Regions from separate parts of the Pseudonocardia tropica genome, predicted to be linked through region 1. Evidence: riboswitches for the same ligand, from Rfam matches in the RefSeq annotation. Region 1 holds a riboswitch; each other region holds the start of a gene.
What was found. Region 1 has a riboswitch for cobalamin ahead of WHI96_RS09100 (hypothetical protein). Riboswitches for the same ligand answer to the same signal wherever they lie in the genome.
Positions count from the first base shown of each region.

Region 2: another riboswitch for cobalamin. It lies ahead of metE (5-methyltetrahydropteroyltriglutamate--homocysteine S-methyltransferase); the one in region 1 lies ahead of WHI96_RS09100 (hypothetical protein).
Region 3: another riboswitch for cobalamin. It lies ahead of WHI96_RS13950 (ribonucleoside-diphosphate reductase subunit alpha); the one in region 1 lies ahead of WHI96_RS09100 (hypothetical protein).

Region 1 covers NZ_JBEDNP010000004.1:262,391-268,004, forward strand. Annotated here, with positions in the region: gene WHI96_RS09080 (NAD(P)/FAD-dependent oxidoreductase) at 1-277, opposite strand, end outside; gene WHI96_RS09085 (hypothetical protein) at 564-932, shown strand; gene WHI96_RS09090 (4'-phosphopantetheinyl transferase family protein) at 1,056-1,763, shown strand; gene WHI96_RS09095 (DNA polymerase IV) at 1,810-3,195, shown strand; gene WHI96_RS09100 (hypothetical protein) at 3,211-3,582, opposite strand; cobalamin riboswitch at 3,618-3,804, opposite strand; gene WHI96_RS09105 (hypothetical protein) at 3,862-4,257, opposite strand; gene WHI96_RS09110 (hypothetical protein) at 4,462-5,217, shown strand; gene WHI96_RS09115 (protein kinase domain-containing protein) at 5,214-5,614, shown strand, end outside.
Region 2 covers NZ_JBEDNP010000007.1:208,613-214,226, reverse strand. Annotated here, with positions in the region: gene WHI96_RS14045 (AAA family ATPase) at 1-805, opposite strand, end outside; gene mdo (NDMA-dependent methanol dehydrogenase) at 943-2,235, opposite strand; cobalamin riboswitch at 2,480-2,689, shown strand; gene metE (5-methyltetrahydropteroyltriglutamate--homocysteine S-methyltransferase) at 2,859-5,159, shown strand; gene WHI96_RS14030 (hypothetical protein) at 5,613-5,614, opposite strand, start outside.
Region 3 covers NZ_JBEDNP010000007.1:177,143-182,756, forward strand. Annotated here, with positions in the region: gene WHI96_RS13940 (ABC transporter substrate-binding protein) at 1-1,355, shown strand, start outside; gene WHI96_RS13945 (class I SAM-dependent methyltransferase) at 1,356-2,105, opposite strand; cobalamin riboswitch at 2,275-2,478, shown strand; gene WHI96_RS13950 (ribonucleoside-diphosphate reductase subunit alpha) at 2,610-5,483, shown strand; gene WHI96_RS13955 (ribonucleotide-diphosphate reductase subunit beta) at 5,480-5,614, shown strand, end outside.

The DNA.
Region 1 (5,614 bases):
CGTCGGCGACGTGCAGGACCGGGCGCGGGGACAGCAGCGGCGGCGTCCCGAGCTGCTCGGGCAGCGTGGCGAACCGCGGCCCGGAGGCGTCGATCAGCGCGCGGAAGGGGCCGGAGCCGTGACCGGGGATGTAGGTGGCGGCCGAGCGGGCGGTGGAGTGGACCGGCAGGTCCTGCTCGGCCTCGGTCAGCACGACGCGGGCGTGCGCGGCCAGCTCCCACGCGACCGACACCCCGGCGATGCCGCCGCCGACCACCAGCACGTCCGCCGTCTCCATGTCCGCGACCCTAGGTCGCCGGCCCTGGGTCGGCGGCCCTAGGTCGGCGGCACCGGGAAAAACCGGTGGCCCCGGTCCGGGCGGGCGTCGTAGCCTCGTCGCCATGCTGATCCGGTTCCTCTGAGCGGCCCGCGGAGTCGACCTTCGCGCCCTCCGCCGCCGGCCCGTGACGTCCGCACCGGGCCCGGAACCGTCGCCGCCCTCGTGCGGCCCTTCCGGCGTCCCCCGCGCTTCACCGGCCCTCCGCACCCGGTCCGAGTCCGACCCGATGCTCCGAGGAGGTCGTGTGCCCACGACCCGAAACACCCCTGTCCAGACCGCCGACACCGGTCCCGCCCCGGCATCCGGGCCCGTCGCCGGACCGCCCGCCGCCGGACCGCCCGCCGCCGGACCGACCGCCGCCGGACCGACCGCCGCCGGACCGACCGCCGGCGGGACCTCGGCCGACGGGACCGCGCCCGGCGGAATCACGCCCGGCCGGGACGCGACCGGCCGGGAGACCGGCGCGCCCGCCAACCGCGCCGAGCGTCGCGCGGCGAGGCGCGGCCGGTCCGGGGCCCCGGGCGGCCCGGCGGTACCGCGCACGGCGGGGCCGGCCCCGCAGGCCCGGCCGGCCCACGTCCGCACGGACTTCGCCGCCCGCCGCAGCGGCTGACCGCACGGGCATGATCACGGATCGGGCACCGGAGACGTCGGCAGCCGACCCTCCGCGTGCCCGATCCGTGATCACTCCCGGCGGTGCGGCCCGGCGCGGGGGTGACATGGGAGGCTGGACGCCGTGACCGTCACCGTCTGGTGGGCCGCCCCGGCCGATCCCGGCGACCGCGCCGACCTCGTCGCGCTGCTGGACGCCCATGAACGCGAGCGGCTTCTCGCACTGCGCCGGCCCGAGGACCGCGCCCGCTACCTCGCCGCGCACGCCCTGGCCCGGCTCGTGCTCGCCGAGCGGCTCGACGCCGACCCCGCCGCGCTCGTCCTGGACCGCACCTGTCGCTGCGGGGAGCCGCACGGCAAGCCGCGCCTGGCCGGGCGTGGCGACGACCCCGGCTTCTCGCTGACCCACTCCGGCGCGCTGGTCGGCGTCGCGGTCGGGACCGGGCCGGTCGGCGTCGACGTCGAGGCGCACCGCCCGCTGTCCGGCCTCGACGGCCTGGTCCGGCACGCCCTCTCCCCCGCCGAACTCGCCGCGACCCCGCCCGACGGGACCGGGTTCCTGGTCACCTGGACCCGCAAGGAGGCGTTGCTCAAGGCCACCGGCGAGGGCCTGTCGAGCCCGATGGACGCGATCACGCTGTCCCCGCCGGACGCGCCGGCCCGGGTGCTGGGCTGGACCGGCACCGGCGGGAGCTGGTGGGTCGCCGACGTCGCCACCGGGCTCGACGACCACCCGGGCGCCGTCGCCGGGGCGGGACCGGTGGCCCCCGTCGTCACCGTCGCCGACGGCGATGCGGTCCTGTCGGTGCGCCGGGGCACGATGCACGGGTGACGGTGAGGTGACCGCGGCGGCCGACCGCTGGGTGCTGCACCTCGACATGGACGCGTTCTTCGCCTCCGTCGAGCAGCTGACCCGGCCCACGCTGGCCGACCGGCCGGTCCTGGTCGGCGGCGCGGGACCGCGCGGCGTCGTCGCGGGGGCGAGCTACCAGGCGCGGGTGTTCGGGGCCCGCTCGGCGATGCCGATGGGCCAGGCGCGGCGGCGCTGCCCGCACGCGACGGTCCTGCCGCCCCGGTTCCCGCTGTACAAGGCGCTGTCCGACGAGGTCATGGCCGTCCTCGGCGAGTTCTCCCCGGTGCTCGAACCGGTGTCGGTCGACGAGGCGTTCGTGGAACCGCCCGACCTCGTCGGCGCCGATCCCGAGCAGGTGCGGGAGTGGGGCACCCGGCTGCGCGGCGCGGTGCGCGAGCGCACCGGGCTGCCCGCCTCGGTGGGTGCCGGGTCGGGCAAGCAGGTCGCGAAGATCGCCTCCGAGCTGGCCAAACCGGACGGGCTGCGGGTGATCGCCCACGCCGAGCAGGCCGCCGTGCTCGACCCCCTCCCGGTGCGGTCGCTGTGGGGTATCGGGCCGGTCTCCGGCGAGGCGCTGCGGAAGATCGGGGTCGAGACGATCGGACAGCTCGCCGCGATGGACCCCCGCGAGGTCGCCGGGGTGCTGGGCGCCGCCGTCGGGTCCGAGCTGCACCGCCTGGCCCGCGGCGTCGACGACCGTCCGGTCGCCCCGCGCGGCGCGGCCAAGCAGATCAGCGCAGAGACGACCTTCGACGCCGACCTGACCGCGATGACCGCGGTGCACACCGCGGTGGAGTCGATCTGCGTCGCCGTGCACCGGCGCCTGGTCGCCGACGGCAGGACCGCCCGCACCGTCACGGTGAAGGCGCGGACCGGGGACTTCACCACCCACACCCGGTCCGAGACGACCCCCTTCGGGACCCGCGACCTGGCCACCCTGGTCGCGGTGGCCCGACGGCTGGCCGAGGGCGCCGTCGGCGAGGGCGGGGTGCGGCTGCTGGGGGTGTCGGTGTCCGGCTTCGGCGACGAGCCGCCGCTGGCCCTGTTCGACGCGGTGCCCTCGGGGAGCGGGTGGACGACGGCCCCGGGGACCGGCACGCCCCCGGGGACCGGCGCGACCGTGGGGACCGGCGCGACCGTGGGGACCGGCGCGACCGTGGAGACCGGTGACGTGCCCGGCCCGCTCCGCCCGGGCCGGCCCGACCGCGAACCCGACCCGGACCGGCCCTGGCGCGCGGGCGACGACGTCGCCCACCCGGAGCACGGCCACGGCTGGGTCCAGGGCGCCGGGCACGGACGGGTCACCGTGCGCTTCGAGACCGCGCTCACCGGCCCCGGACGCACCCGCACCCTCGACGCCGCCGACCCGGACCTCACCCGGGCCGACCCGCTGGGCAGCTGGCGGGCCTGAGCCCGGGCGCGGGGCTCAGCCGATCAGCGGGCTGCGGTGCGGCGGAGCGACGCGGCCGCCCTCGGCGATTCGGGCGCGCAGCGCGGGGGCGGTGCGGTTCAGCCCGTCGAGGACGGCGCCGAGCGCGGCGTCGCCCGCGGGGTCGCCCCCGACCAGCAGCACCGCCGCACCGGCGGGTCCGGCGGCGGCCCAGGCCGCGATGCGGGCGACGGCGTCGCGCGGGGTGACCGGCTCGACCCGCCACGCCTCGGCGTAGAACAGGGCGGTCGGCTCGGCCTGCGGGAAGGCGAAGACCGTCTCGGCCTCCGCCAGCAGGTCGTGCGCACCCGGGCGGGACGCGTCGTCGCCGGACGGGTCGGTACCGAGCACCACCAGGTCGTGGCTCATCGCATGTCCTCCTCGAGGGTCCGCGCCCTCATCAGTGGGAATCCGCGACGACGGGCAGTGTCCTGGCTCCCGGATCGGTGCGCCCTCCCCGGCCTTCCCACCCTCGCGGGCGGTGGCGCCGGTGTGGGGAGGGCACTCCCCGGTGACAGTGGCGGGACCGCGCCGGACTCGCACCGGCTTCCTGATCCGTCGTCGCGGGGAGCCCATCACGCGACGCGACCCCGGTCAACCACCCGGTCGACCCCGTCACGACGACGGGGCCGACCGGTGGGGAGCGGCTCAGTACCCCTTGTCGTGCCCGCACGACACGGCGGGCTTGATCGTCCCGGTGGCGATGGCCGGCAGCGACGGCCGCTTCCAGCTCCGGACGAGGCTCTTCCCGACGGCCTTGAGCGCGCACTCGCCGGCGTCGACGTACATGGCACCCGTGTCGGACAGGGCGTCGTTGAGCCGCTGGTTGTCGTCGATCCCGCCGCCGCGGCAGCCCGAGCCGGGGCCGTCGTGCGTGCCGAACGGGCAGAACGCGACCGTCTGCACGGGCGCGGTGACGGTCCGGGTGGCGGAGTCGGCGGGGCCGAGGGTGAGCCCGGCCGCGAGCGCCCCGGTGAGCGCGAGGGCCGCGGCCACCGCGCCGACGGGTCGGCGGATCGGGGTGGACTGCTGTGTGGATCGCATCGTGCTGACCTCCGAGGTTGGACGGCCGTCTCGTACGGCCGGTGTCGGCACCGGTCTCCCGGTGGGAGAAGGTTCGCCGTGTCCGGCAGCTCTGTCCGGTACCGTGGAACTTGTCCGATCCGTCCGCGGGTGCTAACACTCGCCGGCCCGGGACGAGTACACCGACGGTTCGATGATCAGCTCGCTCCTGTGGAGGCCGTCGTCATGTCCGACCCCGCCGGGGACGTGTACGCCGTCGTCACCTGGCAGGGCGCCCGGTCGTGTCTGCGGCCCCGCGAGTCGATCGGGTTCGGCCGCGCCCCGGCGAACCGCATCCTGATCGGCGCCGACCCCGAGGACGACCGGGTGTCGCGTCGGGCGGGTTCCATCGAGTGCACCCGGGACGGGGTCGTGCTGCACAACCTGTCCGAGAAGCACCCGTTCGACGTGCAGACCTTCCCCGGCCGCGGCTTCACCGTGCCCCCGCTCGAGGTACGCGGTTCACGGCCGCACACCAGGCTGGCCGTGCGCGTCACCGGCACCGGCCGCACCTACGTGATCGGGCTCGATCTCGCCCGGCTGACGGCCGCGGCCGGTGCGCACGGCCGCGCCCGGCACGACCTGACCGGCCGGACGACGACGGGTGTCACCCGCATCGACCTGCCCGCCGAGGACCGGCACCTCCTCGCGGCCGTCTGTCTCCGACCGATGACCCGGACCGGACCGGCCGCCGTGCCCACACATGCCACCGTCGCCGCGGACCTGACCGCCCACGGCCACGGGCCGGTCGCTCCCCTCACCGTGCGCAACCGGGTCGCGGCGTTGCGCACCACGCTGGTCGAGCAGTTCGGGGTCGACGAGCTGTGGGGCCCGTCCCCGGGTGAAACCGTCCTGGACCGCCTGGCGAGGTGGGCACGCCGCTCCGGGAACGTCCTCGCCGCCGATCTGGAGGCCCTCGACCTGCGTGCGGAGGACGCATGAGCACTCCGGGCGCGGGTGGCCGGGACCCGGCGACGACGGCGGCACCCGACCGGGACGACCCGACCCCACGCCGCGCCGGGACCTGGGCCGGGCCGCGCGACCGCCCGTTCCGCTACGAGGTGCTCGCCGAGGTCGGCAGCGGCGGGGAGGGCCGTGTCTACAAGGTGCGCTACGCCGACGACGACAGCGGCGCCGACGAGGTCTTCGCACTCAAGGAGTACCGGGCACCCGCCGCCGCACCGGCGGGCTGGCCCGACGACGGCACCTGGGACCGGGTCCGGAACCAGGCCCGGCTGCTGACCTCGGTCGCGCGCGGGGACCGGCTGGTCCGGGTGATCGAGGTGTTCCGCGGCCGCGTGGTCACCGCACCGGCCGCCCCGGAGGGCCCGCTGGTCCC
Region 2 (5,614 bases), on a different contig from region 1:
ACTTGCGCAGCTCCAGCTCGCGCAGCCCGCGCACGACGTTGACGAGCTCCTCGGCCAGCTGGTCCGACAGCCCGGTCTTCTTCGACTTCACGATCTCCAGCTCGCGGGAGGCCGACGGGTAGTCGAGGAACAGGTGCAGGCAGCGACGCTTGAGCGCGGCGGCGAGGTCGCGGGTGTTGTTCGAGGTCAGCAGCACGTACGGGCGCTGCTCGGCGACGAAGGTGCCGATCTCGGGGACGGAGATCTGGAACTCGCCGAGGGTCTCCAGCAGCACGGCCTCGAGGGCCTCGTCGGCGCGGTCGACCTCGTCGATCAGCAGCACGACGGGCTGCTCGGAGCGGATGGCCTCCAGCAGCGGGCGCGGGGCGAGGAAGCGCTCGGAGAAGAACACGCTCTCCTGGGACCCGATGCGGTCGACCGCGGCGGCGAGGTCGGGGGCGTCCTCGACCAGCTGCCCGATCTTCTCGCGGAGGATCTGGGTGTACATGAGCTGCTTGCCGTAGTCCCACTCGTACAGGGCCTTGGTCTCGTCCTGGCCCTCGTAGCACTGCAGGCGCAGCAGCCGGCGTCCGGTGGCGACGGCGAGCATCTTCGCCAGCTCGGTCTTGCCGACCCCGGCGGGCCCCTCGAGCAGCAGCGGCTTGTCCAGCCGGGTCAGCAGGAACACCGTCGTGGCCAGGCGGGTGTCGGCGATGTAACCCTGCTCGCGCAGGGTCTCGATCACCTGGTCGACGGACTCGAACGGGCCGATCGAGGCGACGGCGTCCGCCGCCTCGGTCACAGTGGGGACGACAGCCTCGGACACGCGGGTATCTCCTTCAAGGGCCCGCACCGGCTCTGGTGCGGAGAAGAGCGGAGCCGCAGCCAGCGGGCCCACCCGCCCGAGTATGACCTCGGATGACTGGGCCCGCTGGAGCGATGGTGGACGTACCGACCTGCGGATCAGGTCAGCAGGTCGTCCAGGTCACCGTTGATGGAGTGGTCGACGACCGGGCGGACGGTCTCGAACGTGCACTCCTTCGGGTTGCCCGGGGTGCAGGCGTCGCCGAGGACGTGGTTGGTGATGCGGTCGACGTCGGCCGCGTCACCGATGATCGTCGGCGCGTTCTCGTAGAACTTGGTCGGGCCCTGGCCCAGCCGGTTCTTCGAGTACGAGTCCTGCGTGACGTCGGCGAACTTCTCCGGGATGCCCACGTCGCGCAGCAGCCGGATGGAGGCGGCCAGCGCGGCGTCGGCCGCCTGCGGCTTGGTCATGCCGCGGGTGTCGACGCCCATCGCCTCGGCGATGTCGGCGAAGCGCTCGTACATGACGGGCATGTTGAACGCCCACACGCGGGGCAGCGCGATGGCGTTGTTCAGGCCGTGGTGGGTGTCGTAGAACGCCGACACCGCGTGCGAGATCGAGTGGATGATGCCGAGACCACCCGAGTTGAACGCCTGGGCGGCGATGTACTGCGCGTACATCATGCCCTCGCGGCCGGCCAGGTCCTGGCCGTTCCACACGGCCGCACGCAGGTGCTGGCTGGTCAGCTTGATCGCGTGCAGCGCGTTGCCCAGCGACGGCTGGAAGTTCAGCCGGGAGACGTAGGGCTCGGAGGCGTGCGCGAGCACGTCGAAGCCGCACTGCGCGGTGTAGTCGACCGGGCAGTCGTAGTAGAGCACCGGGTCGTCGATCGCCAGCGTGGCGACCGAGGCGTCGTCGAACGCGACGTACTTGTGCGGGTTGTCGGGGTCGGTCGTGGTGTCGGTGATGACGTAGGCCCACGAGGTCTCCGAGCCGGTACCGGCCGTGGTGGAGACCGCGATGTGCGGCGGGTTCGCCGGGTTCTCGGACTTGTTGAAGCCCTCGAACTCGTTGACGTTGCGGCCGTCGTGCGCGACCGAGATCCGGGCGCCCTTACAGGCGTCGTGCGAGGAGCCGCCGCCGATGGAGACGAACGAGTCGCACTTGTTCTGCTGGTACAACGCGACGGCGTCCATCGAGTTGTAGTCCTTGGGGTTGGACTCGACCTTGTCGTACAGCACGACCTCGAGGCCGTGGTACTTCATCGACTCGACGATCTTGTTGACGATGTCGGTGCCGCGCAGGCCCGACGTCATGACCAGGGTCTTCTTGAAGCCCAGCTTCAGGGCCTCCGGGCCGATGAGCTCGTGCGACCCCGGACCCATGAGTGCACGGGGGAACGGGTGGAACTCCTTGATGGGGAACGGCTTGAGCAGCTCGTCTACCTGCATGTCAGCCCTTTCTGAGGCAGGTGGATGGGTCGAGACCGCACGCTAGGACCCCTGTGGCTGCGGGCACAGGGGTGATCGCCATTACCCCTCGGGAGACCGGGCAGGTTCCCCCTCCGAACGGGGGGGTGCGTGGTGGGGTCGCCCTCGGCCCGGGTGACGGGGAGGGCCTGGCAGTACTGCCAATGTATGGCAACAAGGAAGGAACGGCAACACTTGCCGTGGACCCGAGTTCCGGCCGTCGACTACTGTCGAGCCCGCCGACGGTTCGCGTCGTCCTGCGGGGCGGCGCGAGGCAAGAGGGAACCCGGTGCGAGTCCGGGACTGCCCCGCAGCGGTGAGTGGGAACGACCGCCGTCAACGAGCACTGGGAGCCACGGCCCCCGGGAAGCGACGGCCAGTAGGAGCGTGTCCGGCGCCCACGAGTCCGAAGACCTGCCGCCGGTGCGCGCGCCGACCGGCGCGCGCGGATCCGCGGCCTCGTGGGAGGGCCGACCGGACACCGGGCACCGCCCGCCCGCCGACGCCACGCGCGTCCGGCGTGCGAGAGGCGCCCGCGTCGTGCCGTCGGCTCCCGGCGGCGTCACGGATCCTCACCGCGCTCGCGAGGAGAGGGAGCCGTGTCGATGTCGTTCGAATCGGGCACCGCAAGCACCGTGCTGGGATACCCGCGGATCGGTCCGCGCCGGGAGCTCAAGCGCGCCGAGGAGACGTTCTGGGCGGGGCGCGCCGACGCCTCGGAGCTCCGGGAGGTCGCGGCCAGGCTGCGCAGTGACACCTGGACCGGGCTGCGCGACGCCGGGCTCGGCCAGGTCCCCGGCAACACGTTCTCGTACTACGACCACGTCCTGGACACCGCGCTCGCCGTCGGGGCGGTGCCGCAGCGTTTCGCCGGCATCACCGACCCGCTGGAGCGGCTGTTCGCGATGGCCCGCGGCCGGGACGGCGCGCCGGCCTGCGAGATGACCAAGTGGTTCGACACCAACTACCACTACCTGGTCCCCGAGCTCGGCCCGGACACCCGGCTCGCGCCTGCCGACCGCAAGGTCGTCGAGGAGTTCAGGGAGGCGCTGCGCGCGGACGTCGTCACCCGGCCGGTGCTCGTCGGGCCGGTGACGTTCCTGCTGCTGTCCAAGGCCGTCGACGGCGCGCCCGAGGGTTTCCGCCCGCTGGACCTGCTCGGGCCGCTGGTCGAGGTGTACCGCGACCTGCTCGCCGAGCTGGCCGACGCCGGCGCGGACTGGGTCCAGCTCGACGAGCCCGCGTTCGCCGCGGACCGCACCGACGACGAGATCGCGGCCCTGCGCAAGGCCTACGACCGGCTGGCCTCGGCCCCGCGCCGGCCGAAGATCCTGGTGGCGAGCTACTTCGGCGAGCTCGGCCGGGCGCTCCCGGTGCTCGCCTCGACCGGGGTCGAAGGGCTGGCGCTGGACCTGGTCGCGGGCCGCGCCGACCTGGACGGGATCGGCCGGGTCGAGGGGCTGGACCGCAAGGTGCTGCTGGCCGGCGTGGTGGACGGGCGCAACGTGTGGCGGACCGACCTGGACGCCGCTCTCGCCGACGTCCGGCGGCTCGGCGAGGTGGCCGGCTCGGTGCTGGTGTCGACGTCGTGCTCGCTGCTGCACGTGCCCTACGACCTGTCGGTGGAGACCACGCTGCCCGCCGACGTCGTCGACATGCTGGCCTTCGCCCGGCAGAAGGTGGACGAGGTGGTTCTGCTCGGCCGGGCCCTGCGCGAGGGCCGGGACGCCGTCGCGGCCGGATTCGACGCCGCGGCGGCGACCCGGGACCGGGTGGCGGCCGCCACCCGGCGCGACGAGCGGGTGCGGGCCCGGCTCGCCGAGCTCGGGCCGGACCACTACCGGCGCAGCGCGGGCGACGTGCGGGCGACCGTCCAGCGGGAGGCGCTCGGGCTTCCCGAGGTCCCCACGACGACGATCGGCTCGTTCCCGCAGACCGGCGCGATCCGCACCGACCGCGCGGCGCACCGCGCCGGGGAGATCTCGGCCGAGGAGTACACCGCGCGGATGCGCCGCGAGATCGAGCGGGTGGTGCGGCTGCAGGAGGAGATCGGGCTGGACGTGCTGGTGCACGGCGAGCCCGAGCGCAACGACATGGTCCAGTACTTCGCGGAGAACCTGGACGGGTTCGCGACCACCGAGCTGGGCTGGGTGCAGTCCTACGGCTCGCGTTGCGTGCGCCCGCCGATCCTGCACTCGGACGTGTCCCGCCCCCGGCCGATCACCGTCGAGTGGGCGCGCTTCGCCCAGTCGCTGTCGGACAAGCCGGTCAAGGGCATGCTCACCGGACCGGTGACGATCCTGGCCTGGTCCTTCGTCCGGGACGACCAGCCGCTCGGGGGCACCGCGCGCCAGGTCGGGCTGGCCCTGCGCGACGAGGTCGTGGACCTGGAGGCCGCCGGGATCCGGATCATCCAGGTGGACGAGCCCGCGCTGCGCGAGCTGCTGCCGCTGCACGAGCGGGACCGGGCGGCCTACCTGGACTGGGCGGTCGACTCGTTCCGGATGTCCACCGGCGGTGTCACCGACGGCACCCAGGTGCACACCCACCTCTGCTACTCCGAGTTCGGCGAGGTCGTCGGCGCGATCGACGGGCTGGACGCCGACGTGACCACGGTCGAGGCGGCCCGGTCCCGGATGGAGGTGCTGTCCGACCTCGGGCCCGGCGTCCCGCGCGGACTCGGCCCGGGCGTCTACGACGTGCACTCGCCCGAGGTGCCGGGGGAGGACGAGCTGGTCACCCAGCTGCGCGCCGCGCTCGGCCACATCGGGCCGGAGCGGCTGTGGGCCAACCCGGACTGCGGGCTGAAGACCCGCGGCGAGCCGGAGACCGTCGCCGCGCTGACACACCTGGTCGCCGCCGCGCGCCGGGTCCGGGCCGGAGCGGGCACCCCGACCACCGGCTGAGGCCGGTGCGCGTCCACGGCGTCGGCCGGACCGGCCGTCACGGCCGGCGCCGTGGAGCACCGCTCACGTTCGATTGGGTGAAGAGTCGTTCAGATGCACGTCGGCGTCGTCATCGCGAAGACGACGGGTGCCCGCGTGCCGGTCGCCCTCACGGCGGCCCTCCTGCTCGCGGGTCGCGGATCGGGGGGGTTTCCGGCGGGGGAAGCCGGACCCGGCCGGCGAGCTGACCGGTTCGGCGGGACCCTGCTGACGGTCTCCGGTCTGTCGTTCCTCGGGCCCGGCGTGCAGTCGTCGCCGACCGCGGAGTGGGGCGCGATGGTGGCCGGGGGCCGCGAGTACCCGTTCGCGGGCCCCGCAGGTGGTGCTGGTTCCCTCGGTCGCGGTCGTGCTGACGGCCGGGACGGTGCTGTGGTGGGGCCGCCGGTCGTACCGGGTCGGTGCCAGGTGACGCGGTC
Region 3 (5,614 bases), on a different contig from region 1:
TCTACGTCGACCAGGCCCGGGCCAAGGCGTGCTTCGACACCCTCACCGGGTGGTCGCAGGACATGACCCCCGAGCCGCGGCTGGCCGAGTCCTGGGAGAGCGACGCGACCGGGCGGCGGTGGCGGATCCGGCTGCGCGCGGCCCGCTTCCACGACGGCTCCCCGCTCACCGCCGACGACGTGCTCGCCACCCTGGCCCGCATCACCGACCCGGCGACCACCGCGATCGCCGCGACCCTGTTCCGCGACCTCGACGCGGCCGCCTCGCGGGCGGTGTCGCCGACCGAGGTCGAGCTGGTGCTGACCCGGCCGAACACGCTGTTCCCGCTGGCCTGGGGCGCGCCGGGAACCGAGATCGTCAAGGCCGGGACGACGTCGTTCGACCGTCCGAACGGGACGGGGCCGTTCCGGCTCGCGTCGTTCACCCCGGGCGGGTCCACCGTCTACACCGCGTCCGAGGACCACTGGGACGGCGCGCCCGGCGTGCGCGAGCTGGAGTTCCTGCCCGTCGACGACGAGGCCGCCCGGATCGGCGCCCTGCTGTCCGGCCAGGTGCACTACGCCCACGACCTCACCCCCACCGGCGCCGCCCGGCTCGACGGCGAGCAGCGCGCCGCGGCGCTGTCCGCACCGGCCTCGGCGAGCCAGTTCCTGGTGATGCGGGTGGACCGGGCGCCGTTCTCCGACCCGCGGCTGCGCGAGGCGGTGCGGCTGGGCATCGACCGCGAGGAGCTCGTGCGGGTCGCGCTGCTCGGGCGCGGCCGGGTCGGCGACGACATGTTCGGCCAGGGGCTGCGCTACCACCCGGCGGGGGTGGGCCCGGTGGCGCGGGACGTCGCGCGGGCCCGCGCGCTCGTCACCGAGGCCGGGGCGCAGGGGGCGGCGGTCGAGCTGCAGACCAGCGGCGCCGACCCGACCTTCGACGCCGCCACCGCGCTGGTGGCGCGCCGGCTCGGCGAGGTCGGGCTGCGGGTCACGGCGCGGCCGCTGCCGTCGTCGGGGTACTTCCGCGCCATCCGGCAGCAGGGCGTGTTCTCCCAGAACAGCACCGGCTCGCTGCCGATCCCGGACTACATCGGACGCCGGATGCTCACCAGCACCCCGACCTACGACTTCACCGGCTACCGCAACCCCGAGATCGACCGCCTCTACTACGCCGCCGTCGCCACCACCGACGACGCCGCCCGCACCGACGCGTTCGCCCGGATCCTGGGTCTGCTGCGCGCCGACTCGGGCGCCCTGGTGTGGGGCGTGCGGGACTGGAACGTCGGCGTGGCGGCCGGGCTCACCGGACTGGAGGCGGCCCGGCCGAACACGTTCGCCTGGGCGAACTTCGCGCGCGCCCGGCTCGGGTGATCAGCGGATCGCGACCAGGGTGCGCCGGTCGAAGGTCTGGGTGAGCGTCCCGACCTCGGCGAACCCGGCGCCGGACAGCGCCCGCTCCCAGGCCGGCAGCGACGACCCGCCGGTGACCCGGTCGGCGAAGCGGCGCTCCCGCTCGGCGAACCCGTCGGCCAGGGCGGGCTCGTCGGCCAGCGCGTCCCACCAGGTCCGGAAGTCCTCGCCGGTGGCCAGCCCGCGGTCGGTGCGCTCGACCCGCAGGGCCCGGGTCAGCTCGGCCAGGCGCGGCCGGCCGGGGTCGGCGAGCACGGTGTCGACGTTCACGAACACACCGCCGGGGCGCAGCACGGACGCGAGGCGCTGCGCGAGCTCGGGCAGCGCGGGCTCGGGCAGCCAGTGCAGCGCGGTGGCCGAGACGGCCGCGTCGAACGGCCCGCCGCCGACGGCGTCGGTCCACCCGGGACGCGAGAGGTCGGCGTCGACCCAGCGCACGCGCTCACCGGTGGTCCGCCGGGCCAGCTCCAGCATGACCGGGTCGACGTCGACGCCGACCACCTCGGCACCGGTCCAGCGCGCCGCCGCGCGGGACGCGAACGACCCGGGCCCGCAGGCGAGGTCGAGCAGCCGCGCAGGCGTACCCGCGAGCCGGTCGACGACGTCGAGCGCCAGGGCGAACAGCTCCTCGCGGTCGGGGATGTAGCGCTCCTGCTGGGCGTCCCACCGGCGCAGCCAGTGCTCGGCGTCGAGGTCCGTTCCGGTGGTCATCGCACTCTCCTGCACATCGGTGGCAACAGCGCGTCCGACGGTAACCGGGCGGGCCCGTCGAACGGAAGGGACCGCCGGGCCCGTGACCGGCGACGTTCACCGTGCGTGACTCAACGGTCCGCGAAACCGGAACCGATAGGGGGGTCGATCGTGTCCGGACCCCAGATGTAGTGTCCGGGGCGCTGGTGGTTCACCGGTCCGCACGGGCCGGTGAGGCAAGAGGGAACCCGGTGGGAATCCGGGACTGCCCCGCAGCGGTGAGCGGGAACGACCGCCGTCAACAGCACTGGGAGCTCCTCCCGGGAAGCGACGGCCAATAGGTCCGAGCAGTGCGCCCGTGAGTCCGAAGACCTGCCACCGGTGCGCGTGCCGACCGGTGCGCGCTGCTCCGGGGCCTCGTGGGACGGCGCCAGGGTGTGGTGGGCCTGCGCTGCCGTGCGGTCCCACCGCCTCCTCGCACCGCTCCGCCCCCGGGGACGACGGCGACTCGCGAGGAGAGAGCCCGTGACGACTTCCACCGCTGCACCGGCATCAGCACCCCCGGCCCCGCGCGTCATCCGGCGCGACGGGTCGGAGACCGGTTTCGACGCCACCACGATCTCGGTGGCGATGACCAAGGCATTCCTCGCCGTCGAGGGGGACGCCGGCGCGTCGTCGTCGCGGCTGCACCACCTGGTCGCCGGGCTGACCGACCAGGTCGTCGCGGCGCTGGCCCGCCACCCCGCGCACGCGGTGCACGTCGAGCAGATCCAGGACCAGGTCGAGCTCGCCCTCATGCGCGGCGGGCACCACCGGGTCGCCCGCTCCTACGTGCTCTACCGCGAGCAGCAGGCCCGGGCCCGCGCGCACGACGGCGGGGACACCGCCGCCGCGGACGCCCCGGTCGTGCACGTCACCCACCCCGACGGCAGCCGGGCCCCGCTGGACCGCGCCCGCGTCGCCGCGGTGCTCGACGAGGCCTGCGCCGGTGTCGAGGACGTGACCCCGGAGCCGGTGCTCGCCGAGCTGGACCGCACCGTCTACGACGGCATCACCGCCGACGAGCTCGCCCAGGCCCTCGTCCTGGCCGCCCGCACCCTGGTCGAGCGCGAGCCCGCGTACTCCCTGGTGGCCTCGCGGCTGCTGCTGGACCGGCTGCGCGCCGAGGCCGTGTCGCACCTGGCCGGCACACCGTCCACCCCGGACCACGCGGGGATGGGCGCGGCCTACGCCTCCTACTTCCGCGACTACCTGCGGCACGCGATCGCGGTCGGCCTGGTCGACCCGGAGCTGGCGACCTTCGACCTGGAGCGGGTCACCGCAGCGATCCGTCCCGAGCGCGACCTGCAGATCGGCTTCCTCGGCCTGCAGACCCTCTACGACCGCTACTTCCTCCACGAGCGCGGCGTGCGCTTCGAGCTGCCGCAGGCGTTCTTCCTGCGGGTCGCGATGGGGCTGGCGGTCCGCGAGGTCGACCGCGAGGCGCGGGCGGTCGAGTTCTACGAGCTGCTGTCGAGCTTCGACTTCATGGCCTCGACCCCGACCCTGTTCAACTCCGGCACCACCCGCCCGCAGCTGTCGTCGTGCTTCCTCACCACCGTCGACGACGACCTGGAGTCGATCTTCGGCGGGTATCGCAACAACGCGCTGCTGGCGAAGTACTCCGGCGGGCTGGGCAACGACTGGACCCCGGTCCGGGGGCTCGGCGCGCACATCCGGGGCACCAACGGCGTCTCCCAGGGCGTGGTGCCGTTCCTCAAGATCGCCGGGGACACCGCCGTCGCGGTGAACCAGGGCGGCAAGCGCAAGGGCGCCGCGTGCGCCTACCTGGAGACGTGGCACGTCGACATCGAGGAGTTCCTCGACCTGCGCAAGAACACCGGCGACGACCGCCGCCGTACGCACGACATGAACACCGCGAACTGGGTGCCCGACGAGTTCCTGCGCCGCGTGCAGGCCGACGGCGAGTGGACCCTGTTCTCCCCGGACGAGGTCCCCGACCTGCACGACCTCTACGGCACCGCGTTCGCCGAGCGCTACCGCGCCTACGAGGCGGCCGCCGCGCGCGGTGAGGTGCGGGTGCACCGCACGGTGCGTGCGGTCGAGCTGTGGCGGCGGATGCTGACCATGCTGTTCGAGACCGGGCACCCGTGGATCACGTTCAAGGACCCGTGCAACCTGCGCAGCCCGCAGCAGCACGCGGGCGTGGTGCACTCGTCGAACCTGTGCACCGAGATCACCCTCAACACCCGTGCCGGCGACGAGGGCGAGGTCGCGGTCTGCAACCTGGGCTCGGTGAACCTCGCCGCGCACGTGGGGCCGGTGGGCGACGGCATCGCGCTCGACACCGACAAGCTGCGCCGCACGGTGACCACCGCGGTGCGGATGCTCGACAACGTCGTGGACATCAACTTCTACACGATCCCCGAGGCCCGCCGGTCCAACCTGCGGCACCGACCGGTCGGCCTGGGCCTCATGGGCTTCTCCGACGCGCTGTTCACCCAGCGCATCGCGCCCGGCTCCGACGCGGCGGTGCGGTTCGCCGACCGCAGCGCGGAGGCGCTGTCGTTCCACGCGATCACCGCGTCGTCGGACCTGGCGGTCGAGCGCGGCCGCTACCCCAGCTTCGACGGGTCGCTGTGGAGCCGCGGGATCCTGCCGCTGGACTCGCTCGAGCTACTGGCCGCGGCCCGGGGCGACGGCGAGCTCCACGTCGACCGGTCGTCCACGCTGGACTGGGACGGGCTGCGGGAGAAGGTCGTCGCCCAGGGGATGCGCAACTCCAACGTCCTCGCGATCGCGCCCACCGCGACGATCTCGAACATCTGCGGGGTCGGGCAGTCGATCGAGCCGATCCACCTCAACCTCTACGTGAAGTCCAACATGTCCGGCGACTTCACGGTGATCAACCCGCACCTGGTCCGCGACCTCAAGGACCGCGGGCTGTGGGACGAGGTGATGGTCGCCGACCTCAAGTACTTCGACGGGTCGCTGGCCGAGATCGACCGGGTCCCCGCCGACCTGAAGGAGCTCTACGCGACCGCGTTCGAGATCGAGCCGCGCTGGCTCGTGGCCGCCGCGTCGCGCCGGCAGAAGTGGCTGGACCAGGCGCAGTCGCTGAACCTCTACCTCGCCGCCCCCAGCGGCCGGGCGCTCGACGAGCTCTACCGCCTCGCCTGGCGCTCCGGGCTCAAGACCACCTACTACCTGCGCACCCGCGCGGCGACGTCGGTGGAGAAGTCCACCCTCACCGGCACCGACGGCCGGCTGACCGGAGTGAACGCCGGGGCGGCCGACGCGTCGCCGGTGGACGGCGGCGCCGCCGAGGGCACGGAACTCGACCTGAACCCCGCGAACGCCTGCTCGATCGACGACCCGGACTGCGAGGCCTGCCAGTGACGACCAGCGAGAACCGGGCCGCACCGACCGCGGCCGGCACCGGAGCCGACACCTCCGGTCTCGGCGAGATCGAGCGCGGCGCGGCCCCGGTCGACGCCGACCACAAGCGCATGATCAACGCCCGGGCCGAC